2 regions of the Rhizobium sp. NXC14 genome follow, and region 2 is predicted to be linked to the other one. Evidence: riboswitches for the same ligand, from Rfam matches in the RefSeq annotation. Region 2 holds a riboswitch; the other holds the start of a gene.
The links. Region 2 has a riboswitch for S-adenosylmethionine ahead of metA (homoserine O-succinyltransferase). Riboswitches for the same ligand answer to the same signal wherever they lie in the genome.
Positions count from the first base shown of each region.

Region 1: another riboswitch for S-adenosylmethionine. It lies ahead of NXC14_RS02560 (O-succinylhomoserine sulfhydrylase); the one in region 2 lies ahead of metA (homoserine O-succinyltransferase).

Region 1 is NZ_CP021030.1:518,284-533,344, forward strand. Features, by position in the region: gene argF (ornithine carbamoyltransferase) at 1-655, shown strand, start outside; gene NXC14_RS02545 (Hsp33 family molecular chaperone) at 749-1,741, shown strand; gene NXC14_RS02550 (hypothetical protein) at 1,853-2,443, shown strand; gene apaG (Co2+/Mg2+ efflux protein ApaG) at 2,493-2,885, opposite strand; gene NXC14_RS02560 (O-succinylhomoserine sulfhydrylase) at 3,110-4,294, opposite strand; SAM riboswitch at 4,338-4,416, opposite strand; gene NXC14_RS02565 (2'-deoxycytidine 5'-triphosphate deaminase) at 4,491-5,585, shown strand; tRNA gene NXC14_RS02570 (tRNA-Gly) at 5,647-5,720, shown strand; gene NXC14_RS02575 (hypothetical protein) at 5,744-6,022, opposite strand; gene NXC14_RS02580 (VOC family protein) at 6,377-6,757, shown strand; gene NXC14_RS02585 (methyl-accepting chemotaxis protein) at 7,008-9,023, opposite strand; gene NXC14_RS02590 (transporter substrate-binding domain-containing protein) at 9,441-10,316, shown strand; gene NXC14_RS02595 (tellurite resistance TerB family protein) at 10,327-10,740, opposite strand; gene NXC14_RS02600 (thermonuclease family protein) at 10,827-11,540, opposite strand; gene NXC14_RS02605 (helix-turn-helix transcriptional regulator) at 11,552-12,223, opposite strand; gene NXC14_RS02610 (response regulator transcription factor) at 12,452-13,099, opposite strand; gene NXC14_RS02615 (hypothetical protein) at 13,189-13,587, opposite strand; gene NXC14_RS02620 (DUF952 domain-containing protein) at 13,707-14,060, shown strand; gene NXC14_RS02625 (quinone-dependent dihydroorotate dehydrogenase) at 14,057-15,061, shown strand, end outside.
Region 2 is NZ_CP021030.1:4,371,392-4,386,452, reverse strand. Features, by position in the region: gene NXC14_RS21390 (transporter substrate-binding domain-containing protein) at 1-644, shown strand, start outside; gene NXC14_RS21385 (amino acid ABC transporter permease) at 654-1,397, shown strand; gene NXC14_RS21380 (amino acid ABC transporter ATP-binding protein) at 1,401-2,201, shown strand; gene NXC14_RS21375 (FAD-dependent oxidoreductase) at 2,259-3,455, shown strand; gene NXC14_RS21370 (SIS domain-containing protein) at 3,505-4,233, opposite strand; gene nagA (N-acetylglucosamine-6-phosphate deacetylase) at 4,251-5,402, opposite strand; gene NXC14_RS21360 (SIS domain-containing protein) at 5,402-6,433, opposite strand; gene NXC14_RS21355 (GntR family transcriptional regulator) at 6,426-7,202, opposite strand; gene NXC14_RS21350 (aldose epimerase family protein) at 7,333-8,355, opposite strand; gene metA (homoserine O-succinyltransferase) at 8,474-9,397, opposite strand; SAM riboswitch at 9,447-9,524, opposite strand; gene NXC14_RS21340 (ABC transporter ATP-binding protein/permease) at 9,638-11,536, shown strand; gene NXC14_RS21335 (ABC-F family ATP-binding cassette domain-containing protein) at 11,598-13,418, opposite strand; gene NXC14_RS21330 (thiamine diphosphokinase) at 13,421-14,071, opposite strand; gene NXC14_RS21325 (MarR family winged helix-turn-helix transcriptional regulator) at 14,137-14,664, opposite strand; gene NXC14_RS21320 (MDR family MFS transporter) at 14,780-15,061, shown strand, end outside.

The sequences.
Region 1 (15,061 bases), 640 kb from region 2:
CGGCGACACCGCCAAGGTGCTGTCGCGCTATGTCGATGCGATCATGATCCGCACCACCGAGCATTCCAGGCTTTTGGAGCTCGCCGAGCACGCGACCGTGCCTGTGATCAATGCGCTGACGGACGACACCCACCCCTGCCAGATCATGGCCGATATCATGACCTTCGAGGAGCATCGCGGCCCGATCAAGGGCAAGACGATCGCATGGACCGGCGACGGCAACAATGTGCTGCATTCGCTGGTGGAAGGGGCTGCGCGCTTCGGCTACCGCATGAACATGGCCGTGCCTCTTGGCTCGGAGCCTAAGGATCACTATCTGAACTGGGCCCGCAATGAGGGCGCCGAAGTCATGCTCTGCCATGATGCCGACCGTGCGGTCGAAGGCGCCGATTGCGTGGTGACCGATACCTGGGTCTCCATGAATCAGGAACATCGGGCCCGGGGTCACAACGTCTTCCAGCCTTATCAGGTCAATGCGGCCTTGATGGCCAAGGCCGGCAGCGATGCATTGTTCATGCATTGCTTGCCTGCTCATCGCGGTGAGGAAGTGACGGACGAGGTGATCGACGGCCCGCAATCCGTGGTCTTCGATGAAGCGGAAAACCGTCTTCATGCGCAGAAGTCGATTCTTGCTTGGTGCCTGGGCGCGATCTGAACCATAATCGGATGTTGCGAGTCATAAGCTTGCGGCCCGACTGCGCGAGCGCCGGACACTTTGGCCGCCGCTCCAGAAACTAGGAGTAAAGCCATGGCAGAAGCTGCAGCCGCCCTCGGCCAGTTCGATTTCGCCGGCGATGATCATGTCGTCCCCTTTCAGGTGGAGGGTCTGGATGTGCGCGGCCGCGCCGTCCAGCTCGGCCCCATGCTCGATGCGATCCTCGAGCGCCATCATTATCCCGCGCCCGTCGCCCGGCTGCTCGCCGAAGTCGTCGTACTGACGGTGCTGCTCGGCACCTCGCTGAAGTTCGACGGCAAGTTCACCGTGCAGACCAAGGGCGACGGCCCGGTCGATCTGCTCGTCGCCGATTTCTCGACGCCGGAGAACGTGCGTGCCTATGCCCGTTTCGACCGGGCGCTGCTCGACCAGGCGATTGCCTCAGGCGAGACCGAGCCGGAGCAACTGCTCGGCAAGGGCGTGCTCGCCTTCACCATCGATCAGGGCAAGTTCGCGCAGCCTTACCAGGGCATTGTCGCCCTCGACGGCACGTCGCTCGAGGAGATCGCCGGCGTCTATTTCCGCCAGTCGGAGCAGATCCCGACGCGGGTGCGCCTGGCTGCGGCCGAACTTTTCGACCGTGACGATGCCGGCAAGCCGCGCCATCGTTGGCGGGCAGGCGGCCTCGTCGCCCAGTTCCTGCCGGAGGCACCGGAGCGCATGCGCCAGCCTGATCTCCACGGCGGCGACGGCGATAACGGCGACCGTCCGCATGGCGAGGATGACGCCTGGACCGAAGCGCGCTCGCTGGTCGAGACCATCGATGCCGACGAGCTGACCGATCCGCAGGTCGGCACCGAACGTCTCTTGTTCCGCCTGTTCCACGAGCGCGGCGTGCGCGTCTTCGAGCCCCGCGCCGTCTTCGACCGCTGCAGCTGCTCGCGGGAAAAAATAGGCAACGTGCTGAAGGGCTTCACCGCCGAGGAGATCGAGGCCAGCCAGGAAAACGGCGAGATATCCGTCACCTGTGAATTCTGCTCGACCACATACCGCTTCGAAGCAGCCGAGCTTCAGCCGGCGGAATAACATTAGTCGCGCTTGGCGCGAAAAAGATACGCATTGCAGCGGCACAGTGACTCGACTTTTAGTAGTCACTGTGCACCTATTATCCCAACTGGTTCTGGGGGCGGGACGTCAATGCGGCTTTTGTATTTTGTATTCGCATTCATTGCTGCGATGCCACGGATTGTCCTGGCTGATGACGAAACAATCAAATGGAAAGAGGTTGGCGGCTGGACCGTGGCTGTCGACCCGACCTTGGGCAACGGCTGTTTTGTTCTCACTTCATTTGATGACGGCACCGTTTTTCGTCTGGGCTTTAATTTTACAAAAAAGGAGAGCCCTTTTTACATTGTGATCGCAAATCCGAACTGGAAATCCTTGGAAGTGGGAAAGCAATATCCCATCGAACTGTCGTTAGATCGTTCTCAATGGACGGCGAATGCGAGCGCTCTCGATCTTGATGGCTTCAAGGGATTATGGATCGATTTTAAGGATTCCAGTCTGATTGCCGAGTTCGCTCGTAAACTGGGTTTTCGCGCCACCTTCAACGGAAAGCAGATTGTTGCGCTGAGTTTAAAAAATTCCGTCAGGGCAACGGATGAGATGCTCACCTGCCAGAAGGCGGTAAACGCTGCAGTCGCTCAGCGGCCAGCCACGCCCCAATCAAAGGATCCGTTCGAAGCAAAGCCGGACACCCGGACGGCCTCGGATCCTTTTGATCTCTGATGCATGTCATCTGGGGGTGAATCGGGCATATCCACTTTGGGGCCTGCGCTCAGTTCAGCACGCGCAGTAGCCCCGGTGAATCCAGCGAGAAGGCGGGGATGTCGACGTCGAATAGCTCGCCTTCATCCGTTTCCATCTGGTAATGGCCGAACATCAGGCCTGAGGGCGTGTCAAGCGGGCAGCCGGAGGAATATTCGTAGGTGTCGCCCGGGCTGAGCCGCGGCTGTTCGCCGACGACGCCGGGTCCGGTCACCTCGTCCACCACCCCGTTCTGGTCGGTGATGTTCCAGTAGCGATTGATGAGGCGAACGGCGACGCCGGAATTGTTGCTGATGACGATCCGGTAACCCCAGACATAGCGATCGTCTTCCGGATCGGATTGCTCCTCCAGATAGAACGGTTCGACCACGACTTCGATATCTCTTGTGAGGGCGCGATACATGCCTTGCACCATAGTCAAGATATGTTACCCGTATCTTATAAAGAGGCCCCGTCCGTCAAGAAACGGAACGTTGATCAGCGGTCAAATGGTGATCATCGTATGGTTTTCGATCGTTAAGCCTAATCGTCAGCGTTAATTTTACTTCGCAACGCCGGCGCGGGGGTACTTGTTCCCGCAGATCGGCGGCCGGCTCCTCATTGAAGTCCGGCCGCTATTCCAGTCCATCAGGCCGAAACCTTGGAAAGCGCCTGCGCGAAGTCCTCGATCAGGTCGTCCGTATCCTCGATGCCGGCCGAAAGCCGCACCGTGCCCGGAGAAATGCCGAGTTCGGCACGCGCCTCTTCCGTCAGGTTCTTGTGCGTCGTCGTTGCCGGATGGGTGATCAGGCTTTTGCTGTCGCCGAGATTGTTGGAGATCTTGATGATCTCAAGCGCGTTCTGCAGCGCGAAGGCCGCCTCCTTGCCGCCCTTCAGCTCGAAGCAGACGAGCGTCGAGCCGCCGGTCATCTGTTTGGCGATGATGTCAGACTGCGGGTGGTCCTTGCGGCCGGGATAGATCACCTTGGCGACCTTGCCCTGCTCTGCCAGGAAATCGGCGATCTTCGCCGCATTTTCAGTCTGCTGCTTGACGCGCAGCGGCAGCGTTTCAATGCCCTTCAGCAGCGTCCAGGCATTGAACGGCGACATGGCCGGGCCGGTATGGCGAAAATAGTCGTGCAGGTTCTCGTCGATCCATGCCTTGTCGGAAAGCACCACCCCGCCGAGGCACCGGCCCTGGCCGTCGATATGCTTGGTGGCGGAATAGACGACGATATGGGCGCCGAGTTCGAGCGGCTTCTGGAAGAGCGGCGTCGCGAAGACGTTGTCGACGATCAGCTTGGCGCCGACCTGGTTGGCGAGGCTGGCGACGCCTGCGATATCGATCACTTCGAGCGTCGGGTTGGTCGGGCTCTCCAGGAAGAATACCTTGGTATTCGGGCGGACCGCCTTTTCCCAATTGGCGAGATCCCGGCCGTCGACCAGCGTGCACTCGATGCCGTATTTCGGCGCAAGCGTTTCCACGACCCAGCGGCAGGAGCCGAACAGCGCGCGGGCCGCGACGATGTGGTCGCCGGCCTTGACCTGGCAGAGGACGGCGGCGGCGACGGCCGCCATGCCGGAGGCGGTGGCGCGGGCATCTTCAGCGCCTTCCAATGCGCACATGCGCTTTTCGAACATGTCGTTGGTTGGGCTGCCGTAGCGGGCATAGATGAAGCCGTCCGTTTCGCCCTTGAAGCGGGCTTCTGCCGCTTCCGACGTGTCATAGACGAAACCCTGGGTGAGATAGATTGCCTCTGATGTTTCGCCATATTGCGAACGCAGCGTGCCGCCATGGACGAGTTGGGTTGCCGGGCGCCAGGTCTTGCTCATGCCATCACCTTCACATAACAAAAAACCGGCCGCAAAAGCAGACCGGTTTCATAACCCGGTCTTTTTAGCCACTTGTTTAACGTGGCTGCAAGCCGACCGGCCAAATCACCACGGGATAATTTTGCAATACTGCTGTTAGCTGCTTGCGTCAATTCCCCGATTTTGGTTTTGTCGGCGGCAAAATGATGGATGGGGCATGATGGCTCGCGAAACTGGAATTCTGGCGGACCGCGCGATTGCGGCACTGTTCGAAACGGGGCGTCTGAACTCCGAGCGGGAGCTCGACCGCGATCAGATCCAGCCGGCGAGCCTCGACCTGCGCTTAGGAAGCAAGGCCTTTCGTGTGCGCGCTTCCTTCATGCCCGGCCCCTCGCATCTGGTCTCCGACAAGCTCGATCGGCTGAGCCTGCACGTGATCGACCTGTCCCAGGGCGCGGTGCTCGAAACCGGCTGCGTCTATATCGTACCGCTGATGGAGAGCCTGGCGCTGCCTGCCGACATGTCGGCTTCGGCCAATCCGAAGAGCTCGACCGGCAGGCTCGATATCTTCACCCGCGTCATCACCGACTACGCCCAGGAATTCGACAAGATCCCGCCGGGCTATTCCGGCCCGCTCTATCTCGAAATCAGCCCGCGCACCTTCCCGATCGTCGTTCGCCGCGGCTCGCGCCTGTCGCAGATCCGCTTCCGCGTCGGCCAGTCCGTGCTCGGCGAGCCGGAACTTCTGAGGCTGCATGAAAGCGAGACGCTTGTTGCCAGCAAGCAGCCGAACGTCTCGGGCGGCGGCATCGCGCTGTCGATCGATCTCACCGGCGACAAGGACGGCCTGATCGGCTATCGCGGCAAGCACCACACCGCGGTCGTCGATGTCGACGAGAAGGACCAGCACGATATTTTCGATTTCTGGGAGCCGCTCTACAGCCGCGGCCGCAACGAGCTGATCCTCGATCCCGACGAGTTCTATATCCTCGTCTCGCGCGAGGCCGTGCACGTGCCGCCGGATTATGCCGCCGAGATGACCCCCTTCGATCCGCTGGTCGGCGAGTTCCGCGTCCACTATGCCGGCTTCTTCGATCCGGGCTTCGGCCATGCGCCGGCCGGCGGCCGCGGCAGCCGCGCCGTGCTCGAAGTGCGCAGCCACGAAGTGCCCTTCATCCTCGAAGACGGCCAGATCGTCGGCCGCCTGGTCTACGAGCACATGCAGGAAAAACCGGCAAGCCTTTACGGCTCCGGCCTCGGCTCCAACTACCAGGCCCAGGGCCTCAAGCTCTCCAAACATTTCCGCATCTGACGCCGGCCTGACGGGCGGCGACTTGACAGCGGCCCCCATCTGTTGGAAATCTCAGCTCATCGCGGGTGTAGCTCAATGGTAGAGCAGCAGCTTCCCAAGCTGAATACGAGGGTTCGATTCCCTTCACCCGCTCCAGCTGCCTTTCCAGCGATGTCCTTCTAATCCCCGAAAAACCGAATCGGCTTATACCGGCGGTGTGCGATGATCAGGCTGCGGTCGGGCTGGAGGATGTAGGTTTCCTCCACCTGTCGGCCATACTGGTCGATAAAATCATGCGGGAAGGAGGAGCCGGGTGGCGATTTGGTGAGCTTGGTGCGCGGCTGGCCGTGATAGGTGATGCTGCCTGGGATGGGTTCGAGGCCCGGGCCGCTGTAGCTGACGGTGTTGCATCCCGCCAGAACGAGTGTGCCGATGAGGCCGATGATTGCCGGTTTCATATCCATCCCTTCCGATGCGCAGAACGTTGCGATCTTACTCCCGATCGCAACAGACGCACCAGATGAAACGGCGTCTCCGCCTTCACTCGTTCGAGAGGTGCTGCCCGGAGCGCAGGAAATCCATGCGTTGGCGAAACCGGCGGTGTCTGCTAGATGGGCAGTGTCGAAAAAGGCAGGATCGGTTGAGGTAAGCCCGATCCCTTCCGTTGGAGCGTCGTGAGCGCTCTCAAGAAGCTCTGCTCCGTGGCCTATGGCACGAGAACCCGCGACGTGATCCGCATCAAGATGCGGGATCCCGGCGGCGTGCGGAGACGGCAAAAGGCAGTCGCGGGATTTTTTCAAACGGAGACTGTCATGCGCCTGAACCATCTCGATTTTCACGTTCCCGATATTACCGCGACGGCGGATTTCTTCATCCGCCACTTCGGCCTGATGCTCAAGGATATGCGGGGCCAGAACGGCCTGGCGATACTGACCGACGACGCCGGCCTCGAAATTGTCCTCAGCCACGCGATCGCGAAGTTCGGCACCGCCGACCAGGTCGAACTGCAGCGTCAGACTTATCACGTCGGCTTTATTTTGGCTGAGAAGGCTGATGTTGATATTGTTCATGCCGGGCTTGTTGCCGCCGGTGCGGTGCTGTCCGGCCCGCCGGCCGCCATGCGCGGCGGCTGGCTGTTTTATTGCACGGCGCCCGGAAATATTCTGGTCGAGATTGGTTGGCGGCCGGTTTGAGCGAATCCCAGAAGGAAGGGTGCGGCCCGTAGCCTGCCCCTCATCCGGCTGCCGGCATCGACCGGGGTCGCGCCACGGTCTCGGCCCGTCCTTCAGACCCCCGCAAACCGGGCGAAGGGGATGTGCCGCGACCTCTCCATTCCCCGCCGACCTCTCGCTGGGCACGTCCCCTCGTCCCGTTTTTACGGGGAGAGGGTTAGGGCGAGGGGCAGCTATCCGCGCGAACCGGGCAGGCGTGCCTCTTGCCGGCTCAGAATTCCGTCCAGTCGGCATCCTGCGTCGACGGCGTGCTGCTGTTGCCGGCGCCGAAGGCGTTGGCGATCTTCTGGCCTAGCGCCCGGGCGGGGGAGGCGGCCGGGCGGGTCGTGCCTTCCCTGGCGACGCGGATCGATGCCTTGGCTGCTGCCGGGCGCGGGGCCACCACCCGCGGTGGCGGGGCTGTCGGCCGCTTAGACGCGCTCGGTACGGCGGCGGCAAAGCCGCCGGTGCCGGTCAATCGGAACTGGCCGAGCAGGGTGTTGAGTGCTGCCGCTTCCGTGGCGAGGCTGCGGCTGGCGGCCGTCGATTGCTCGACCATCGCCGCATTCTGCTGCGTACCCTGATCCATGGTGTTGACGGCGGTGTTGATCTCCTGCAGCCCGATCGACTGTTCGCGCGAGGCTTCGGCGATCGCGTGGACGTGCTGGTTGATTTGCTGCACCTCGGTGACGATCACATCGAGCGCCTTGCCGGTCTCGCCCACCAGCGTGACGCCGGTCTGGACATGAGAGCCGGAATTGGTGATCAGCGACTTGATCTCCTTGGCGGCATTGGCCGAGCGCTGAGCGAGCTCGCGCACTTCCTGGGCGACGACCGCAAAGCCTTTGCCGGCTTCACCGGCGCGCGCGGCTTCGACGCCGGCATTCAAGGCCAAGAGGTTGGTCTGGAAGGCGATGTCGTCGATGACGCCGATGATGTTGGAAATTTCGCCCGAAGACTTTTCGATCTCGTGCATGGCGGAGACGGCCTTGCGGACGATCTCGCCGGATTTTTCGGCGCCGAGGCGGGTGCGGGTGACGAGCTGGCTCGCCTCCTCGGCGCGCTTGGCGGCATCCCGCACCGTCGTGGTGATTTCTTCCAGCGCCGCTGCAGTCTCTTCGACGGAGGCCGACTGCTGTTCCGTTCGCCGGGAAAGCTCGTCGGCGGAGGAACGAATCTCGTTGGCGCCGGCGCCGATGGCCCGCGCATTGGCCCCGACCGCCTGCATGGTCTCGTTGAGCTTCTCGACCGAGTGGTTGAAATCTTGGCGCAGCGCATCGAGATGGGCGACGAAGGGCGCGTCGATATGCGAAGCGAGATCGCCGGCGGCAAGGCGACGCAGGCCGTCGCCGAGGGCTGCGACGGCGCGTTCGAGTTCTGCTGCCTCGCGGGCTTTCTGCGCCTCGCGTTCGCGGCGCTCGCCGTCGCTGACGCTGCGGTCTGCCTCGGCGCGCGCCTCCATCTGGCGACGCTCGATCGCGTTGTCGCGGAAGATCGAGACCGCCTTTGCCATCTGGCCGACTTCGTCGCGGCGGTCGAGACCACTGATATCGCTATCGGTGTCGCCCTCGGCAAGGCGCGTCATGCGCAGGCTGAGCTTCGTCATCGGGCCGGCAATGCCTTTCTGCGCCATGGTGACGCCAAAGCCGATTGCGGTGAGAACAGCGGTGCCGATCAGAGTGAGACAGAAGGTGATCCGGCCGTTGACGGATGCCGAGAGGCCGTCGCCGCCATCGTTGAGCATCGCCATCATCGCATCATTGTTGGCGATCATCTTCGGCGTCAGCGCATCGAGCTTGGCATTGATCAGGGCGACGTTTGCGAGTGCGCCCGCGCTGTCCTTGCCCTTGCTCTGCTCGATGATCTTATTGGCTAAAGCTTCGATTTCATCGATGCCGGCCTGGATTTCGTCTATCGCTGCCTTGCGGCTCGGAACCAGGGCGAGGGCCTGTTTCATCCGGTCGCGGGCCTGCGGCAGCTTGCTCGGCGTGGCAAGCGCCGTCTGGTATGTCGGCGTATCGGGCTGCGTCTCGGCAACCAAGGTCACCTGCAGCACCGAGGCTACGACCGAGGCGCTGGCACGTGCGCTCAGCATCGAGGCCTGCGCCTCATGATCGATAAAGGCGCCATAAGCGGCGTCCGCCCGGCGGAACTCGGAGATGACATAGATGAGCCCCGCCATCGTGATCAGCCCGAGCAGCGCCACGACCGAAATGATCTTGGTACGGATTTTCAGATGCTTCAACATGGAAAATGTCACCCGATTTTGCCGGGCGCGCGGCGCGTCCGGTGTTTGGAAATTATGTTGGTAAAGAGCGCTGCCTGACTGTCGCGGCGCCGGATAGGGAATTGACGCATGCATCATGCAATCGGCTGGCGGGCCTGTGTCGTCGCGACAAATAGAGGTGATATTCTTTAATTCCGCGCTAACGTGCAGGTGCAGGCGCACCCCTAGTTTTGAGGGGCAGCGGGAGGTCTGCGCCATCGCTCCAGAGAGCTCATTCTTCGAGGGGCGTGGGAGGATGCTGCGGCAAATGAGGAGCGTTGGAGGATGTCGCGGCCAATGAGTTCGTGAGCCTCATCCGCTCCCTCACTCCCATGATATTCCCCGGCGGGCATGACTCTGTTACATCTCGTCGATCCCCAACCCCGGAACTGGATCATCATGATTGAACCCCAGCTGGCATCCCCGACTCTCAGGGCTTTTCTGGCGGCCGGTCTGTTTCTGGCAGCGCTGTTTTCAAACTTTGCTGCATTCGCTCAGCAGGCTGCCCCTTCGCTGCCGTTGCTCTTCGATGCCCGCGAGCGTCTCGCCAGACCGGATCTCTCGTCGCTAGTCCGCTTGCGCTTTCTGACGTCGGTTGATTTCCCGCCGTTTAATTTCACGGATCAGAATGGCAAGCTTTCCGGCTTCAACGTCGATCTCGCCCGCGAAATCTGCGGCGAGCTGGAGATTTCGGATAAGTGCCAGATCCAGGCAATGCCTTTCACCGATCTCAAGGATGCCCTCGCCGCATCGCAAGGCGATGCCGTCATCGCCGGCCTTGCGGTCACCCCGGAGCTGCGCCGGCAATTTCTCTTCTCCCGGCCATATCTGATGCTGCCGGCGCGCTTCGTGCGCAATCTCGCCGCCCCGCTTGATGGAAAGACCGCTGCTGCGCTCTCCAACCATTCGGTCGGCGTCGTCAAAGGCACGGTGCACGAGGCGATGCTGGCAGCCTTTTTCCCGGCGCTGAAAGCGCAGGCTTTCGACACGAAGGACGCCCTGCTTGCGGCGCTGAAGGAGCGAAAGGTCGATGCTGCCTTCGCCGATGCGCTGCAGCTTTCCTTCTGGGTCTCGTCCCCGGCCTCCGACAAATGCTGCGCGCTGTTCGACGGCCCCTACCTCTCCGAACATTTCCTCGGCGAGGGCATGACGATCATGCTGCGACAGAAGGACAGCGTGCTGACATCCGCCATTGATCATGCGCTGGCGGCGCTGTCGCGCACCGGCCGTCTCCAGGAGATCTATCTGCGCTATTTTCCCTACGGGCTCTACTGAGCCTCAAGGATTATCCCTTGCGGAAACGGGCAATGGCGCTCCGCTCGATCGCCGCGCAGGTGAGCTTATCGAGGCCGAGGCGGTCCCGCAGCAGGCTGAGCAGTCGCAGTTCCTCTGCCTTGACCGAAAGATCGGCGGAGGCCACCTCGACGGCAAGCGCATAAGCGGTGTCATAGAGTTTTGCCGGCAAGGTATCGCGGACCGTTTCGAGGACCACGTCGAGGCCTTCAGGCCCAGCCAGCAGCGCGGCGCAGTCGCGTGCTATCGGAATGAGCTTGTCGTCATCAAAATCCCTGAAAACCGGCAGGAAGCCGATCAGCTGACCGATCCTTTCCATCTCCCTGTCGTTCATGGTGCTGTCGACGGCGGATGCCATCACCATCACGTAGATCAGCGCATCATGGGCGGAAAGCGGCTTGTTCATTTCTGATTCCTTGTTGATCAGCGCAGATTAGGAATTGGCGGCGGCCTTTACAAGAGATCGGCAGCTCTCCCCCGGCGGGCGGCCTGTCATTTGCGGCGCGGATCGCCGCCGTAAACGCCTTTCTGCGCCTGTTTCGCCTTGTCGGCGACGGATGCGAGCGGCGAACCCGCCTCTGCTTCCGCCCAGCCGCTTTCGGCAAGCCACGCGCCGAGATCCTGCGTACCGACCCGACAGGCGGCGATCGCCGTTCCCTTCCATTCGACCGTGTCGAGATCGCAGGTGATGCTGCGGTTGCGCAAGAGCTGGCGCAGCGCCGTCTTCGCCATCATGCCGCAGGGCCATTGCCGGCCTGCCGGCCCGCATATCCTGTCGGCCGGCGTGGGGGCGATGCCGGCAAGCTGGAGCCTGCGCTCCCCGAAGGAAAGAATGCCCGCGTTTTCGACCAGTGGCCGCGGCAGCTCCATGGCCTTTTTCTCGGCCGGCCCTGCCGTTTGGCTGGATGTCGGCGCCACTTGTTGCGGGATGGTGGCGGCTCTGGGCGCCGTGGCATCAGTCGCCGCCGCTGGGTGCGGGACCGCCGGTTCCACAGAGCGGGCGATCATTTCGGCACGTTCATCGGATATTGTCGCTGCCGGTTCGGCGGCCGCGGAGGCAACATTCGGCGCAGCCGCTGCCGTCTCCTCTGTGGCTGCGGTTTCTTCCCCTCCCGTGCCGCCGCGAAGCCTCGCTTCGCCTGCCTTCAGCAGGCCGACCACCACCGCCATACCCATAATACCTGTAAAGACGGCGGCAGGGCGCATGGAATATCTTCCTACTGGCTGGCCCAGATGATGCGGGCGATCCAATCGACATCGGCAAGATCGAGCGTGCGGTTGGGATGTTCGGGATTAAGCGACATCAGCTCGATCGACCGCGGGCTCTGGCGCAGCAGCACCTTGGCCATTACTTCGCCCGCGCATGTGCGCACGACGACGCGGTCGTTGCGGCGCACCTGCGCCCCGGGCTCGACGATCAGCACGTCACCGTCCCGATAAAGCGGCATCATGCTTTCGCCCTGCACCTCCAGCGCATAGACGCCGGATCTCTGCGACGGGTTGGCCGGAAACTCCACCACGTCCCAGCCATGACCGGCCGGAAAGCCGCTATCGTCGAAGAAGCCACCGGCGCCGGCCTGGGCGAAGCCGAGCAGAGGAATGGCGCTGCCCGGCGGGGGGCCGGCACGCTCGCCGATCCGCTCTCCGGCGGAACTGGCGGCCGGTTGCATGAAGGCGAAAAACTGCTCCATGCTCGCCCCCGTCGCATCGAGCACCTTGGCGATCGATTCCGTCGATGGCCAGCGCAGCCGCCCATCGGCGGAAAGCCGTTTCGACTTGTTGAACGAGGTGGGGTCGAGCCCGGCACGGCGCGCAAGACCGGATGGCGTCAGCTCGTGCCGTTCGGCAAGCCTGTCGATCGCCTCCCAGATCTGCTTGTGTGACAGCATATGCGCCCGATTCCGTGCAGCCTGTCTCAGGCTGCGCTTTAGAGCACCGTGCGTCCGCTTCGGACGTATAAAGGACGCTCTAACACTCTAAGTCTGAACATCTCACCTGCCGAAAATCGATTCCGACTTTTCGAGCCGATGCTTCAGCGACAGAATACTAGCCGACCCCACGCCGACCGTAAAGGTAAGGAGGAATAAAATCCTGTTATCGACCGGTTTCGGCCGCCCTCAAGCCACCATCGCCATGTTGATCTTGCCGAGCTGGATGACCGCCTGTGTGCGGCTGTCGACATCGAGTTTCAGCAGGATTGCCGAGACATGCGCCTTGATCGTCGCTTCGGAGACGCCGAGTTCATAGGCGATCTGCTTGTTCAACAGGCCCTCGGCCAGCATGGTCAGCACCCGGCTCTGCTGAGGCGTCAGCGTGTGCAGGCGGCGGATCAGGTCGGCGACGTCGGGATCCTGCTCCTGGCCGTCGCGATAGCTTTCCGGTGTGGCGATATCGCCGGCAAGCACCGTCTGGATGCCGCGGCGGATGTCTTCGATGCCCGAGGATTTGGAAATGAAGCCGGAAGCGCCGAGCTCCAGGGCCCGGCGGATCGTCGTGGCGTCGTCGCTCGCCGAAACGATGATGATCGGCAGGCTGGCGAATTCGGCGCGCAGCGCCATCAGGCCGGAAAAGCCGCTGACGCCGGGCATGGCGAGATCGAGCAGCATCAGGTCGGCATCTGGATGTGTGCCGGCGGCGGTGCGTGCGGCTGCGAAATCACCGGCCTCGACGATGGTCTGCCGGCCTTCCATGCCGATCACCGCCTGGCGCAGCGCATCGCGAAACAGCGGATGATCGTCCGCGATGATGATGGTCTGTTCCTGCATCGAAAACTCCCTCCCAAGAGTCCGATCATGCCGCATGCGCGCCGTCCCCTCGGCATTGCATGCAGGCATTCTGAAATGACTATATCAGATCATGTCTTCTGCGGAAGGGGATTGGCTTTTTCGTCAGCCTGGAACTCCTTCACCATCCCCATGAAGCTCTTCATCATCCGCTCCATGATGCTGATCGAGCGGTCGATCTCGGCGTCGCTCGGCAGCGCACGCTGGATGAGGCCGCCCTGTTCCAGCTTGGTCACCCGCTCTGAAAGCCGGTCGAGCTCGTCCTCATAGGCCGCCCGCTCATCGGCCGCCATACGGCAGACGAGGGCGCCGTCCTTGTCCTGGCAGATCGACATGGCGCCGGTCTGCCGGTCGAGCCGGACGAAATGGTCACCGCTCTTCTCCAGCTGGAATCGGCCCGCATCAGTCTCGGCCGCCGCGGCCACAATCGGCAGGAGAACAGCGCCAAGTGCGAGAACCAAAATCTTCATCGTCTCATCCTCCGGATTTTGCCTTGGCTGGCCCCGCTTTTTCAGTGCCGGGGCGTGGACATCGCCGCCTCTTTCCGGCAAAGCGCTCATGACCCAGGATCAGCAATCGCGAGGCCATGATGACCGTGACACCGACCCTTTACAAGATCGTGACGGAAACGCTCTGGCAGCAAGCCGGACAAAGCGGTGTTTTTCATGGCGCCGGCATCGATCTCAAGGACGGCTTCATCCATTTCTCCACGGCCGACCAGGTGAAGCAGACCGCGGCCCTGCATTTTGCCGGCCAGTCCGGCCTAGTGCTGGTCGCCGTCGATGGCCGCGGTTTCGGTGACAAGCTCCTCTTCGAACCCTCCCGCGGCGGCGATCTCTTCCCGCATCTCTACGCCGATCTGCCGCTTGCGGCCGTGCTCTGGGAGGCGCCGCTGCCGCTCGATGAGAACGGCGTTCATATCTTCCCGGAGCTGCAGCCATGATCGATCCCTTCAAGCGCATCGCCCGCAAGGGTCTCTTCCTGTTCGACCCGGAAACGGCGCACGGCATGTCGATCGCCGCGCTGAAGTCTGGCCTCGTGCCCGCCTGCCGGATCACTCCCGATCCGCGCCTGCGCCAGACCATCGCCGGCCTCACTTTCGAAAACCCGCTCGGCATGGCGGCCGGCTATGACAAGAATGCCGAAGTGCCGGAAGCGCTCTTGAAGCTCGGCTTCGGCTTTACCGAGATCGGCACCGTGACGCCGAAGGCGCAGGCAGGCAATCCGCGCCCGCGCATCTTCCGCCTGGTCGAGGATGAAGCCGTCATCAACCGCCTCGGTTTCAACAATGAGGGCCATGACGCCGCTTTCGGACGTCTCTCAACGCTGGCGGGCGGCGGCATGATCGGCGTCAATATCGGCGCCAATAAGGATAGCGAAAATCGCATCGCCGATTATGTCGCCGGCATCCGCCGCTTCTATTCCGTCGCGCGTTATTTCACCGCCAATATCTCCTCGCCGAATACGCCCGGCCTGCGCGACCTGCAGGCACGCGAAAGCCTGGCGGCGCTGCTGTCGGCCGTGCTTTCGGCGCGCGACGAGATGGCGCAGAAATCCGGTCGGCAGATCCCGGTCTTTCTGAAGATCGCCCCTGACCTGGCCGAGGAAGGCATGGACGATATTGCGGCGGAAGCGCTCGCGCATCCGCTGGATGGACTGATCGTCTCCAACACCACGCTGTCTCGCGACGGTCTCAAGGACCAGCGCCAGGCGAAGGAAGCGGGCGGTCTTTCCGGCGTGCCGCTGTTCGAAAAATCGACGGCGGTGCTTGCCCGAATGCGCAAGCGCGTCGGCCCTGATCTGCCGATCATCGGCGTCGGCGGCGTCTCCTCGGCCGAGACAGCGCTGGAGAAAATCAGGGCGGGTGCCGATCTCATCCAGCTCTATTCATGCATGGTCTATGAAGGCCCCAGCCTGCCCGGCGATATCGTCCGCGGTCTTTCG
Region 2 (15,061 bases):
TCGCTTCCGTGCAGACGCAGCGGGCTGATATAACCATTGGCGGAATTGCATGGTCCGATGCGCGCCAGAAGGTCGGCCTGTTTACGGATCCTCCGTATTATTCGCCGCCGGCTATGGCCGTAAGCGGCACGACGAGTTTTCCGGATGTTGCGAGCCTGGAAGGCAAGAATCTCGGCACTGTGACGGGGTATGTCTGGGCGAAATCGATCGCGCAGGTCCCTAACGCGTCACCTCATACCTTCCCGAGCGCCGAGGGTGTGTTCCAGGATATTTCTTCCGGGCGTCTGGACGTCGGCTTTCTCGATCCGCTGCTGATCACCTATCAACAACAGCAGCGCCCCGACATGAAGGTACGCATCGAATACCTGAAGCCGCCGACAAACGAGCAGGTGGCCGCTCACCCCGATTACAAATACTTCCAGGCCTACATGACCGGATTCTACCTTCCCAAGCAGTCGCCGAAGCTGGCCAAGGCTGTGTCCGATCAGATCGACGCCATGTACAAGGACGGATCCCTTGCCGCCTTGATCACGAAATGGGGCGGTGATCCCAAGCAGTTCCTGGTTCCATCGCCCGAAATGGCGGCACAGCGGCGCGGCGTTGACCGTCCCGCCGACTGGAACCCGCCCTCCATCGAAAAGTGAGATCGAAGCATGACGGCGTTGTCATCCCTCACCGATATTTTCCAGGTGCCCTGGAATGACTACGTCGGAAACATTGTCGTGGGTCTGCTCAGGACCCTCGGCTACACCGTGGCCGGGTTCATCGGCGCGACGATCCTTGGTCTTGCCCTTGCGCTGATGAGGCTCAATCGGCTGCGCCTGGTCCGTGTCCCCGCAGCCTTTTACACCGAGCTCTTTAAAAACGTACCGCTTCTGGCGATCATTTTTCTCACCTACTTCGGCCTGCCTTCCGTAGGCGTCAGGCTGGAGGTTTTCGAGGCCGGAGTGTTGAGCTTGGTGCTCTTCTACGCCGCTTATCTGTCCGAGATCTTTCGGGCAGCTATCGCCGGCGTACACCAAGGCCAGCAAGAGGCGTCTCAAGCTCTCGGGCTAGGGCGAGGCAAGACATTCAGCCATGTCGTCCTGCCGCAGGCGGTTCGGCTGGCGCTTCCCGGCACCAATACGATGTTCGTCGACTTGATCAAATCGACCTCGCTGCTTGTGACGATCTCCGCTGCTGAACTGATGACGCAAGCACAGTTGATAGCCTCGGAAACATTCCGGGCGCTTGAAGTTTATCTCGTGATCTCCGCGGCCTATTTCGCCATCTGCTACCCGGTGTCACAATGTCTGCTTCTGCTGGAGCGCAAGATCCATGCCGGCGCGCCATTGTCATTGGCCAGAAGGCGACGGCTCAAGTTAGCCAGAACCTATCTCGCCCAGGGGAGAGTCTGACCCATGACGACCACTCCTGCCAAAACCGTCTTCGTATCAAACCAGCCGGCCGGTCGCCCCGCCGTCAAAATTAGCGGATTGCGCAAGTCTTTCGATGGGCGCCTGGTGCTCGACCGCGTCGATCTCGAGGTTCCTGTCGGCAAAATCATAAGTATCATTGGCCAGAGCGGCGGAGGAAAGACCACTCTCATGCGCTGCGTCAATCTGCTTGAACGTCCCGATGAGGGAACGATCAGCGTCGGCGATGAGACGATCTTCGCCGACGGCCAGGTGACCTGCCGCAATCTTGCAAAGCTTCGGCAGCGCGTCGGCATGGTGTTTCAGCGTTTCAATCTGTTCCCGCATCTGACGGCCGTCGAGAACGTCGTTCTCGCTCAGATGCACGCAGCCGGGATCGGCGAGAAAGAGGCTGTGAAACGGGCCGTGAAACTTCTGACGAGAGTGGGCCTTGCCAAACGGGCGATGGCCTATCCGGAACAGATGTCGGGCGGCGAGCAGCAGCGTGCGGCGATTGCACGCGCCTTGGCGCTGGAACCGACGGTTTTGCTGTTCGACGAGCCGACATCGGCGCTCGATCCTGAATCGACCGGCGAGGTCCTCCGCGTCATGCGGGAGCTTGCTGCCGACGGCATGACGATGATCCTCGTCACCCATGAGCTGCCCTTTGCGAAGGAAGTGTCGGATTGGGTCGTTTTCATCGACGGCGGCCTTATCATCGAGCAGGGAACCGCCGCAGATGTGCTTGACCGCCCAACGGAAGCACGCACGGCCGCCTATGTCGCGCGCTACGCTTCGCCAGGTTAGCTCTTGGTCTGATCAGGCATCCAAGCCTCGTTTCACTAAAAGATAAATCCACATCTCATGAACAAGCTAACAACAGATATCGCCGTCATCGGCGGCGGCGTGATCGGCGTGGCAACCGCTCTGCGGCTGCGTGCCGACGGTCGCGATGTCGTCCTGATCGAACCCAACAGACCCGGTTCGGGCGCATCTTACGGCAATGCCGGAACGATCGCCGATTATGCAATCATTCCCGTCGGCACGCCTGCTGTTCTGAAGAACCTGGCCTCGCTGCTGCTCAATGCCGACAGCCCGCTGTCCATCCGCAAGGCGGCATTGCCGACATTGTTTCCATGGCTGATGCGTTTTGCCTACGAATCCCTTCCTCACAGATACAGAGACAATGCGAGCCGCATCGCCGACCTTCTGTCCGACGCTTCATCGGAATGGCTCGAGCTTGCAGCAGAGATTGGCGCCTCCGATCTCTTGAGCGCGAAAGGATGCCTCTACCTCTACCAGACTCCCGAGGCCTTCAAGGCGGCCGCTTCGGATGTCCAGCTTCGCCGAAACTACGGGATCGCGCAGCAGCTTCTCACCCCCGATGAAGTTCATAGCCTGGAGCCTCGGCTGCCGCAGGCCCACGGCGGCGGGCTTTTCTTTCCGAAGGCGATAAACTTCGCCGATCCTGGCGAGGTCATGAGCGTGATGGAAGCCGCCGCCAGACAAGCGGGCGTCAAGTTCGTCCGGGACTCCGTGATATCGATTTCGCGGGAGCGGAACGGCGTGAGGATGATGGCTTCAGCCCACAGCATTCGCGCCCGAGCCGCGGTGATCGCCGCCGGCGCTCATTCCCGCGGTCTGGCTCTGCAGCTCGGAGAGCACATACCCCTGGACACCGAGCGTGGCTATCATCTGGAATTCGATATGGAAACACCGCCGGTGGAACGACCGGTGTGTCCGACGCATCATGGATTTTACTTTTGCCCGATGCGTGGCCGGCTGCGCGTCGCTGGCACCGTGGAACTCGGAGGCCTCACCGCGCCTTCGAACCCGAGGCGCCTCGAAGTGTTATTGGCAAACGCCCGCAGGATCTTCCCGACGCTTGGTGAACCAAGCCGGAGCTGGATGGGCTTTCGCCCTTCCATGCCCGATTCCGTTCCCGTCATCCGGCCTTCAAGAGGTGGAAGGGATGTCGTGTTTGCTTTTGGACACGGGCATATCGGCTTTACGCTGGCACCGCGGACAGCCCGCATGGTCAGCTCTATTCTTGCCGCTTGATCGCGTCACGAATCGTGCCTGCGACATCAGCAGGCCTTTATCCTCGATCTCACAGATGCGGGTTGCGCGGCCGGTATTTCTTGACGAGCTTCTGGTTGATCTCGGCTGCACCCGGCATGTTGGCGCTGAGATAAACCGGCGCATCGCCGGCTTTCGAAAGCTCCGAGGCAACTTCGGCAAAGATCGCATTGATGATGGTCACCCCGACCGCCGTCGAGACCGGTCCGACCCGAAGTCCTGTTCCTTCGAGATCGACAACGGCGTCACCCGGCGGCAATCCGTTGTCGAGCACCACGTCGGCGACGTCGGCGAGCCGGCGGCGACCATTGGCGATCGCCGAGGAATAGGCGATCGACGTGATGGCGATGACCTTTGCGCCGATGTCGCGCGCATAGTCGGCCGCCTCGATCGGCGCGGCGTTCACACCCGAATTGGAGGCGATGATGATAACGTCGCCCGGCTGCATGCCGTAACGCTCCAGCATCGGCCGCACAAGGCCCTGTGTGCGCTCATAGACCGAACTGATGACGGCGCCCTCATGCAGCATGGCGGAGCCGACAAGCACCGGCACGGTGAAGGCGAGCCCGCCGGCGCGGTAGTGCACCTCTTCCGCCAGCATGTGCGAATGGCCGGTGCCGAACACATAGACGCGCTTGTCGTCGCGGGCGGCATCGAGGATGACCGCCGCGGCCTGCGCCATCGGTTCGGCGAGCGCCTGCCTCAACGTCTCCAGCCGGCCGATCAGGTTGGAGAAATAGGCATCGGTAATGTCGGTCATCCCGCTTCTCCTTGCGTTCAGGCTGCCTCGCCGGCAAGCCAGGTGGCGGTGACAGTAAGCGCATCTGTCAGATGTACGAGATCGGCGCGCGCGCCCGGCGAGAGATGGCCACGATCGGCAAGCCTCAGGAAACGCGCGGGATAGAGGGTCGCCATGCGCAAGGCCTCGGCGAGCGTCAGGTCGAGATAGGTGACGCCGTAGCGGATCGCCGAGATCATATCGACGTCGGAGCCGGCGAGCGTCCCGTCGGAAAGCACGAGCTTCGAGCAGAAGCCGCCCCTTTCGCGCCGAACGGTGCGTCCGTTCAGCGTGAACGAGTCCTGTTGCGAGCCGACAAGCGACATCGCGTCGGTGACGAAGAACAGCTTGCCTTCGCCGCGCTTGGCGCGCAGCGCCGTGCGCAGGGCCTTCGGATCGACGTGATGGCCGTCGGCAATGATGCCGCACCAGGATGCGGGATGATCGATGGCCGCGCCGACCAGGCCCGGAGCACGGTGGCCCATCTGGCTCATCGCGTTGAAGAGATGCGTGACCCCGCGCGCTCCGGCATCGAACCGTTCCTCCGCCGCCTCGCTGGAACAATCGGAATGGCCGATGCTGACGGTGACGCCGGCTTCGGCAAGCTCGCGCACCTGGGCGACCGTCACCTGCTCGGCGGCGATGGTGACGAGCAGCGTGCCGATCGACTCACGTGCCCGGATGAAGGCCTTGATGTCACTATCCTCCACCGGCCGCATCAGCTCGGCCAAATGAGCGCCCTTGCGGGCTGGCGCCAGATGCGGGCCTTCGAGATGCAGGCCGGCGACGCCGCGGTTTTCTTTCACAGCCTCCTTCGCCGCTTCGATAGCGGCACTGGTCGCCTCGGATGTGTCGGTGATCAAGGTCGGCAGCAGCGACGTCGTGCCGTAAGGCCGATGCCCGCTGGCGATGATATCCATCGACGCTGGGGAAGGCTCATCGTTCAACATTCGGCCGCCGCCGCCATTGACCTGCGCATCGATGAAGCCGGCCGACAGGATGCCGCCCGCAAGAGCGACCGTCTCGCCATCGGGCAGGTCGTTTACCGCGATGATCGCTTCGACGCGGCCGTCGGCAACGATGAGCGCCTTGTCGTCATGGAAGCGCTCGCCGTCAAAGATGCGGGCGCCGACGAAGATCTTGCGGACCATCAGATCGTCTCCGTCACCTTGAGTAGGTTCGCCGGCCGGTCGGGATCGAAGCCCTTGCGGCGTGTCACCGATTCGATCAGCCGGTAGTAGACGAGCAGCGACACCAGCGGATCGATCAGGCCATTGCCCGTCGTCGGCACGCGCAGATTGATGCCGGGAAGCGGCTGTGCCGAAAAACCGACGGTGGTGGCGCCGAGCTTCTGCAGCCGCTCCAGCGCCTGGCCGTTATTGGCGAAGGCCGCATCGTCAGGCGCGAAGGCGACGATCGGAAAGCCGGGCTGCACCAGGCGCATTGGACCGTGCATCAGTTCCGCTAGCGAAAAGGCCTCGGCATGCAGGCCGGAGGTTTCCTTCGCCTTCAGTGCCGCTTCTAGCGCGATCGCAAAGGCCGGGCCGCGGCCGGCCGTATAGAGCGAGGTCGCATGGAACAGCACCTCCTCGACCGCCGCCGTTTCGATACCTGCGGTCGCCGAAAGCGCCTCCGGCAGTTTTTCAAGCGCTGCCTGCAGGCCGGACGCGCCGCCGATCGCGGCCGTCACGCCGGAAAGGGCGGCGACGGAGGCAATGAAGGATTTGGTCGCCGCCACGCTTTTTTCCGCGCCGGCGTTAAGACCGAGAACGATATCGGCCTGTTTGGCAAGCGGGCTGTCGGTGACGTTGACGACGGCGATGGTCGTCGCCCCACCCTTCTTCGCCGCCTCCTGCAAAGCCACGATGTCAGGGCTGGCCCCCGACTGCGAAACGGTGAAATGCACACCGCCCTTCAGATGGAGGGCAGCGCCGTAGACGGAAGCGATTGACGGTCCCACCGATGCGACCGGTACGCCGCAGGTGATCTCGAAAAGATATTTGAAGAAGGTGGCGGCGTGGTCCGAGGAGCCGCGCGCCGCCGTGGTCACCACGCTCGGGCGGGCGGACGAAAACAGCCGGGCGATTTCCGCAAAGACCGGTTTTTCCTTTTCGAGAAGCGTGGCCACCACCACCGGCGACTGGCCGGCTTCCTGCAGCATCAGCGACTGGTTCTCACTCATGGTCATCTCCAATTCTCAATTCGGCAACGAAATCATAGGCATCGCCGCGGTAGTGCGAGCGGGTATATTCGACGACGCGCTGGTCTTCCAGGCGCGAGACACGTTCGATCAGAAGCGCCGGTGCGCCTGCCTTGACGTTCAGCATCGCGGCATAGGACGCATCGAGCGTGACGGCGGTCAGCCGCTGCAGCGCACGCACCGGTCGGTGGCCATTCGCCGCCAGCGCATCATAGAGCGATCCCTCGCCGCCGGCGTTCTCCCCCAGAAACTTGACCGGCACGACGGCCCGCTCGATCGCCAGCGGCAGGCCGTCGGCGAGGCGCAGACGGTCGAGTCTCAGAACCGGTTCGCCGGCGCCGAGGCCGAGCAGAAAGGATTCCTCCGGAGACGGCGTGTTGACCTCGCGCGACAAGATGCGTGCGGCCGGGAGACGCCCGCGCGAGCGCATGTCGGCGGAGAAGGAGGAAAGCCGCCAGAGCGACTGTTCCATGCGCTCCACCCTACCCGATACGAAAGTACCGCTTCCGTGGCGTGATTCCAGTGCGCCCGCCGCCATCAGGTCGTGATAGGCAGCGCGCACGGTGACGCGGCCAAGCTTGAGAGCCTCGGCAAGGTCGCGCTCGCCCGGCAGCGCCGTGCCGGCCTTCAGCAAGCCCTCCTGAATGAGGCTGGTCAGCGCCTGCGCCAGCCGCTTGTAGAGCGGCCCGGCCAACGCTTCGTCGCGCAGGCCGCGTCTATTGAGTTCAGCTACTAGACTGGTTCTATCCATGGGCAGACAATAGAACCTATATAGAACCAATCGGCAAGTCTGAATCGGACAAGGCATAAAAAAACCCTCTCCGGCAAACCGAAGAGGGTTCATAACGGTCAAATTTGACAGCCGTGCGTCTCTAGAATGCTCAGCTCTTGGTGAAGATGTAGTCCGTCTCCTGGCGCAGCACTTCGCCGGGGCGCAGGACCGCATTCGGAAAGCCTTCGTGATTGATGGCATCCGGCCAGACCTGCGTTTCCAGGCAGAAGCCGGCGAACGGGCCGTATTTGCGCCCGCCGAGGCCGGGAGCACCTGTATTGAGCTTGAAGCCGGCATAGAACTGCACGCCCGGCTCGGTGCTGCGCACTTCCAGCGACACGCCGGAATAGAGGCTGCGGGCGAGTGCCACAGTCCGCTTGGCGGTGCGTTCGCGAGACAGGCAGAAATTATGGTCGTACAATGCCTGTTCATTGCCGACGAAACGCTTCATCGGAGCCATCTCGCGGAAATCGAATTCAGTGCCGGCAACGGGCCGGATTTCGCCGGTCGGCACCTGCTTTTCGTCGGTCGGCAAATAGTGATCGGCGGCGATCATGATGTCGTGGCCCAGCGCATCGTCGCGGCCGTCGAGATTGAAATAGGCGTGCTGGCAGACATTGGCGAGCGTCGGCTGGTCGCTGGTGGATTCGTAGGTGATCGACAGCTCGCCGTTGCCATGCACCCGGAACATCGCCTGGATGGTGCAATTGCCGGGGTAGCCGGCGCGGCCGTCGGGATCGACGATCTTCATCACCAGCCGGTCGACGTCATGCTCGACGATCGTCCAGTTGCGCTTGCCGATGTTGTCGCTGCCGCCATGCAGATGCGTCACGCCGTTTTCGTTCCGCTCGAGCTGATAATCCTTGCCGTCGAGCGTGAACCTGCCGCCGCCGATGCGATTGGCGCAGCGGCCGGGCGTTGCGCCGAAATAGGCCGAGTAGAGCGGGTAGTTGTCGAACTCCTCGAAGCCAAGCTGCAGCGGCGCGTCATGTCCCGCAAGGCGCAGATCCTGGATGACCGCGCCCCAGGTGATGATCTTGGCCGTCAGGCCGCCGCCATTGATGACGACGCGATAGACGGTTTCGCCCGCCTTCGTCTGCCCGAAAACATCCCGCTCCAACTTATCCGACATAATCGACCGTCCGTTCCTTTGCGCGTCCGATAAGACGCGCGGCGCTATAGAGTTCCGGACCGGAACCTGCCCGCATTTGCTCCAAACCGCAACCGGGCAGGTCAGAAAGAAATGCCGGTCAAAGATCCATGCCGATCTCTTCGACGTCATAGGGCGTCGTCTGGTAAATCTCATTGATCCAGTTACCGAACAAGAGGTGCGCATGGCTGCGCCAGCGGTTCTGCGGCGCAAGCGTCGGATCATTATGCGGGAAGTAATTATGCGGCATCTTGATCGGCACGCCGGCATCCACATCGCGGAAATACTCATCCGAAAGCGAGGTGGAATCATATTCGACGTGGTTGAACATGTAGAGCCGCCGGCCCCTCTTCTCGTGCACGAGGCATACGCCCATCTCGCTGGATTCCATTAGGATTTCCAGGCTTGCGGATTTCTCGATATCTTCGCGGCGCACCTCGGTCCACCGCGACACCGGAACCTCGAAATTGTCGGAAAAGCCGTTCAGATAGATGGATGAAGGCTTCAGGTTTCGGTGCCGGTAGACGCCGAAGGCCTTTTCCTTCAGCTGATATTTCGGAACGCCGTGGAAGTGATAGATCGCCGCCATCGCGCCCCAGCAGACGTTCATCGTCGAATGGACGTTGGTCTCGGTCCAATTAAAGATCTCCTGCATCTCTGCCCAATAGGTAACGTCCTCATAGGGCAGAAGCTCGATCGGCGCTCCGGTGATGATGAAGCCGTCGAACTTGCGCTGCTTCACCTCTTCCCAGGTCTGGTAGAAGGCGAGCAGGTGATCTTCGGATGTGTTCTTCGCCTTGTGGCCGCCGATGCGGATGAGCGACAGCTCCACCTGCAGCGGCGAAGCCCCGACGAGGCGGGCCATCTGCAGTTCGGTCTTGATCTTGTTGGGCATCAGGTTGAGCAGGCCGATCTGCAACGGTCTTATATCCTGACGGATCGCCATCGTCTCGGTCATCACCCGCACACCTTCCTGAACCAGGGTTTCGAAAGCGGGCAGCGTATCGGGGATCTTGATGGGCATTTGCGGTCAACTCGATCGAAAATAAAAAACCGGCGGCGAAAAAATCGCTACCGGTCCGCACGCGGCCCTTTAGCGACTTCTTTAACGTGGCTGCAAGCCGGCCGGCCAAATCACCACGGAGTGCCTTAATTAGTCCCAGTTGAGCCGCGAATCAACTCCGAATGCATGCAGGAGCGGAGCGTCAAGAATCATCACAGTTTAATGACTGATAAAATCTGTTGATAGACCGGTAACGCCACCATGTTAATAATGACAGTATGGGCGGTTTGGAAAAGCATGATGGCAGATAAGATTGAGGGGAGGCCGGGCACCAGGAGGCAGGATAAGGTTGGTTACGACTTCAGCCTGACATATCGCCTCGGAGTAATGTTCTCGGCATTCTGGAATTCTGAAGTGCGTGGCAAGGTGCTGTTTCTGGCAACAGTGCTGATCCTCGTCATCCTTCTGACAGCTTATGGCCAGGTCATTCTGAACGAGTGGAACGCCCCCTTCTATGATTCGCTCGAGCGCCGCGATCTCGGCGAATTCTTCCACCAGCTCGAAATCTTTGCGATGATCGCCGGCACGCTGCTGCTGCTCAACGTGCTGCAGGCCTGGCTGAACCAGATGACCGCGCTCTATATGCGCGAGGGCCTGTCGCGCGATCTCGTCAATCAATGGCTGAAGCGCAAGCGGGCGCTGCGGCTCGCCTCGAGCGGCCTGATCGGCGTCAATCCCGACCAGCGCCTTCACGAGGATTCCCGTAACCTCGCCGAAAGCACGACAGGGCTCGTTCTCGGCCTCTTACAGTCAACCATTCTTCTGGTGAGCTTCATCGGCGTGCTCTGGGAGCTGTCGAGCGGCTTCGTCTTCCACATCAGCGGCCACAGCTTCTCCATTCCAGGCTACATGGTCTGGGCAGCGATTTTTTATGCCGCCTCCGCCTCGGTGCTGAGTCAGGTCGTCGGCCGCAAGCTGGTCAAGCTCAATGCCGACCGGTTCTCGAAGGAGGCCGAGCTTCGTTTCACGCTGATGCATGCCAATGAGAACATGCCGGCAATCACCGTCGCTCGCGGCGAAGAGAATGAACGCCGGCGCATCAACACCGACATCAGTTCGGTGCTGAGGGTGGTCAAGCGGCTCGCCATGGCCAACACCAATCTCACCTGGGTTTCGGCCGGCTACGGCTGGCTCGTGATCGTTATCCCCATTATCGTTGCCGCACCCGCTTATTTTTCCGGCGGCCTCACCCTCGGGCAGCTGATGATGTCGGTCGGCGCCTTCAACCAAGTCAATACGGCGTTGCGCTGGTATGTCGCCAATTTCGGCCCGATCGCCGAATGGCGTGCCACGCTGATGCGCGTCACCGACTTCCGCCAGGCGCTGCTCGACATGGACGAGGACTTTGGTGTGAAGGGCAGCATCGCCTATGAAAACACCACCCCCGACAGGCTGACGCTGAAGGATGTGGTGATCAATGCCAAAATCGGCGAAGACATCGAGGAATGCGGCGGTTTTCGCCTGCGTGAAACCGACATCGTGATCAAGGCCGGCGAAAAGATCATGATCAACGGCGATCATAGCGTCAACCGCAAACTGCTGTTCCAGGCCTTGGCCGGGCTCTGGCCGTGCGGCAGCGGCACGATGGGTCTGCCGCCGATCGACGACATGCTGTTCATTCCGCAGATTGCCTATATTCCGGGCGGCACTTTGCGCGAGGCGCTTGCCTTCCCCGAAAGCCCGGATGCCTACGAGCAGGCTGCCGTCGAGGCGGCCCTTGAAAAGGCCGGCCTGCACTCTCTGATCGCAAGGCTCGATACCCGCGCCCGCTGGGACAAGCTGCTCGACAGCGATGAACAGAAGGCGATCGGCTTCGCGCGCCTGCTGCTGGTGCGCCCGCGTTGGATCATCTTCGACGAAGTGCTCGAGGGCATGGAGCCGGAATGGCAGGAGACGATGTGCAGCGTGCTGACTTCGATACCCGAAACGGGCATGATCTATATCGGCCGCTCTGAAACCTATCTGGAGGCGCTGCAGCCGCGGGTGCTGCATCTGCAGGCTCTGCCTTCGAGATCTGAAGAGCCGCAGCAGCAGGTCGCCCAGACCACCGGCGCCAGCGCCAGTGCGGGCGCAGCCGTCGTCCCCGCGCCGGCGCTTTAAGACCTCCCCATCAGCAGGAGTTTTACCTGCAGCGTGACGCGAGCGGCTGAGTGCGAGAGTCTCAGCCTTCGAGCTCTTCGCGCAGCATTTCGAGCTCCAACCATTCCTCTTCCATCTTGGACAGGCCGGCGCGCAGCTTTTCCATCTCGCTCGCAAGTTGATTGAAGGCGGCGGGGTCACGCGTGAAGAGACCGGGATCGGCCATGACAAGTTCGCGCTTGGCGAGCTCGGCCTCGGCTTTGGCCATCTCCTTCGGCAGATTTTCCAGCGCGAATTTCTGCTTGAAGGAAAGCTTGCCCTTCGAGCCTCCGCCGGAAGCTGTTATCTCCTGCGTCTTCGGCTTCTCCGCCGCCTTCTCGGCCTTCCGGCGCTCTTCGATCGCGCCTTTGCGCTGCGCCAGCATGTCCGTGTAACCGCCGGCATATTCGATCCATCGGCCGTCGGGCGCATCCGCTACGGCGGGCGCGATCGTCGAGGTCACGGTGCGGTCGAGGAAATCGCGATCGTGGCTGACGAGAATGACGGTGCCGGGAAAGCCGGCGACGATTTCCTGCAGGAGGTCGAGCGTCTCGATGTCGAGATCGTTGGTTGGTTCGTCGAGGATCAGGAGGTTTGCCGGGCGCGCCAGGATGCGCGCCAGCATCAGCCGGGCGCGTTCGCCGCCGGAGAGGCTTTTGATCGGCGTGCGCGCCTGTTCCGGCTGGAACAGGAATTCCTTCATGTAGCCGGTGACATGGCGCTGTTCGCCGTTTACGAGCAGGTTTTCGCCACGCCCGTCCGTCAGGTAGTTTGCAAGCGTATCCTCGGGGTTCAGGTCCTCGCGTTTCTGGTCGAGGGTGGCGATCTCCAGGTTGGTGCCGAGTTTCACTGTGCCGCTATCCGGCGAAAGCTGGCCGGTCAGCATTTTCAGGAGCGTCGTCTTGCCGGCACCGTTCGGCCCGACGAGACCGATGCAATCGCCGCGATGTACGCGGATCGAGAACGGCGTGACGATGGCCCGGTCGCCGAAGCTCTTGGTGATCTTCTCGGCCTCGATCACCAGCTTGCCGGATTCCTGCGCGTCCGAAACCGTCGCCTGCACCGTTCCTTGCGGTCCCTTATGGCCGCGATATTGCGAACGCATCGTCTGCAGCTCGCCGAGGCGGCGCATGTTGCGTTTGCGCCGGGCCGTGACGCCGTAGCGCAGCCAGTGTTCTTCGCGCTCGATCGCCTTGCCGAGCTTGTGCTGCTCCAGTTCTTCGGCCTCCAGCACCTGGTCGCGCCATGCCTCGAAATGCGCGAATCCCCTGTCGAGCCGGCGCGAGGCGCCGCGGTCGAGCCAGACGGTTGCCGTCGAGACTTTTTCAAGGAAACGACGGTCATGCGAAATCAGCACCAGGGCGCTGCGGGTCTTCTGCAGCTCGCCTTCCAGCCATTCGATTGTGGGAAGGTCGAGATGGTTGGTCGGCTCGTCGAGCAGGAGAATATCCGGTTCCGGGGCCAGCACGCGGGCAAGGGCGGCCCGGCGCGCTTCACCGCCGGAAAGGGTGTTCGGATCTTCTTCGCCGGTCAGGCCGAGATGCGACAGAAGATAGGTGACGCGATAGTGGTCGTCGCCCGGTCCCAGCCCGGCCTCGGCATAGGCCTGAACGGTGCGGAAGCCGGCAAAGTCCGGGGCTTGTTCGAGATAGCGCACCGTCGAAGACGGATGGCGGAAGACCTCGCCGGACTGCGCCTCGACCAGGCCGGCGGCAATCTTCAGGAGTGTCGATTTGCCAGAGCCGTTACGCCCAACGAGACAGATCTTGTCGCCGGGCTCGACCTGCAGCGAAGCGCCCGCCAGCAGCGGTGCGCCGCCGAAGCTCAGGAAGATGTCATCGAGTTTCAGAATGGGAGGGGCCAAAATCAGACTCCGGAAAGATCATAGGGTCGGGCAAGCACGATCGCCCTGCCGCTCTCGAGCGAAAAGCGAACCTTGCCTTCCGCGACATTTGAAATGGTGCGCGATGAGCCGAAAGGCAGATGGAAATCCGTGAGCGGATAGCGCGCATTCTCGATGGAGAGCCCCTTCAGCTCGCTGAACGCGGGGACGGAAAACAGGGAGCCCTTGGGAAGGTCCAGTTCGATCGTGCCGGGGAGCAGCGGAACGGCCTCTTCCTTGCCCGAGGTCAGCAGGACGTCGAAACCCTGCTCAGCAAGGCCGACGGCCGACAGCAGGTGTTGAAGCGCATGGTCGGAGCGTTCGCCGCCGAGCGCGCCGGCGAGGATCAGCCGCCGGGCGCCTCGGGCGACCGCTTCCGATACCGCGATCTCTCCGTCCGTTGCCGCCTTTGCTGCGGGATAGGGTTGCTTTGCCACATCGAGAAAGCCCGCTTCGAGCTCGGGGGGCGTCGAATCGAAATCGCCGACCCAGAGCTCAGGCATGACACCAAGCGCCGCCGCATGCCGCATGCCGCCATCGGCCGCGATGAAACGGCTGCCGCCGATCGCGTGGCGCAGGCGTTCCGTCAGGCTGAGTTCGCCGCCGAGCAGAATGGTGAAGGTGGATTGGCTCATGGGCACTGCCCTTAGCGCAAACGGGGGGGCGAGGGGAAGGGGCACCGACGGACGGCGCTTTCGCCTCAACCGGGCGTGTCCTTGTCGCGCGAGAGAAAGATCGCCTCGTAGCCGCCAATGAAACGTTCGAACAGCGTCGCGAAGCGCTCTATATCTTCGCGCGGCCAATCGGAGACGATCTCGGAAATGATGGCCATTTTCTGCGCGTGGATCTCGGCAAGCAGCGCCTGGCCGGCCTCGGTGATGACGACGACGATCCGCCGCGCATCGGCCTGGGAGGCTTCGCGGCGCAGCACGTTGCGCCCGACCATCTCGGCCACGACCCGGCTGGCACGCGACGGGTCGATGCGCAGCATCTCCGCGATCAAGCCGACGGTAACCTCGCCGGGCGACTCAGCCCGCCGCACGGCGTCCAGCACGTCGAGATGGGAAAGCTCAAGGCCCGGTGCGGCACTCTGGATCGCCAGCCTGCCGATCAGCCGTCGGCCGGTCATCAGGCGCATGCGTGCCATGCTCTTGCCGATGCGAGGCAGGTTCTCATCGTCCGGCTCGGCCCGACCGTTGGACAGGATCTTCGTCAGCGTCTCATTCATGACGGCACCATAGCAGAGCGGAGGTTAAAATTGAATATGCCGGAGTCACTCATATGCCGTTGACAATTCCATGCTAATAGCACATAAAATAGATCAAACTCGGAAATATGCCCCCATGGACATGCAGCCCGCGCCTGCGCCGCTCGTGACGGATTCTCGTCGCCGGCTTATCCTCTTCTTCTTTCTGATGACCGCCATGTTCATGGCCACGCTCGATAATCAGATCGTCTCCACGGCCCTGCCGACGATCGTCGGTGAGTTCGGCCATCTCGAGCGTTTCGGCTGGATCGGCTCGGCCTACCTGCTGGCGCTCAGCGCTGTCATGCCACTCTACGGCAAGCTTGGTGATCTCTTCGGCCGCAAATATGTGATGATGACGGCGATCGCAATCTTCACC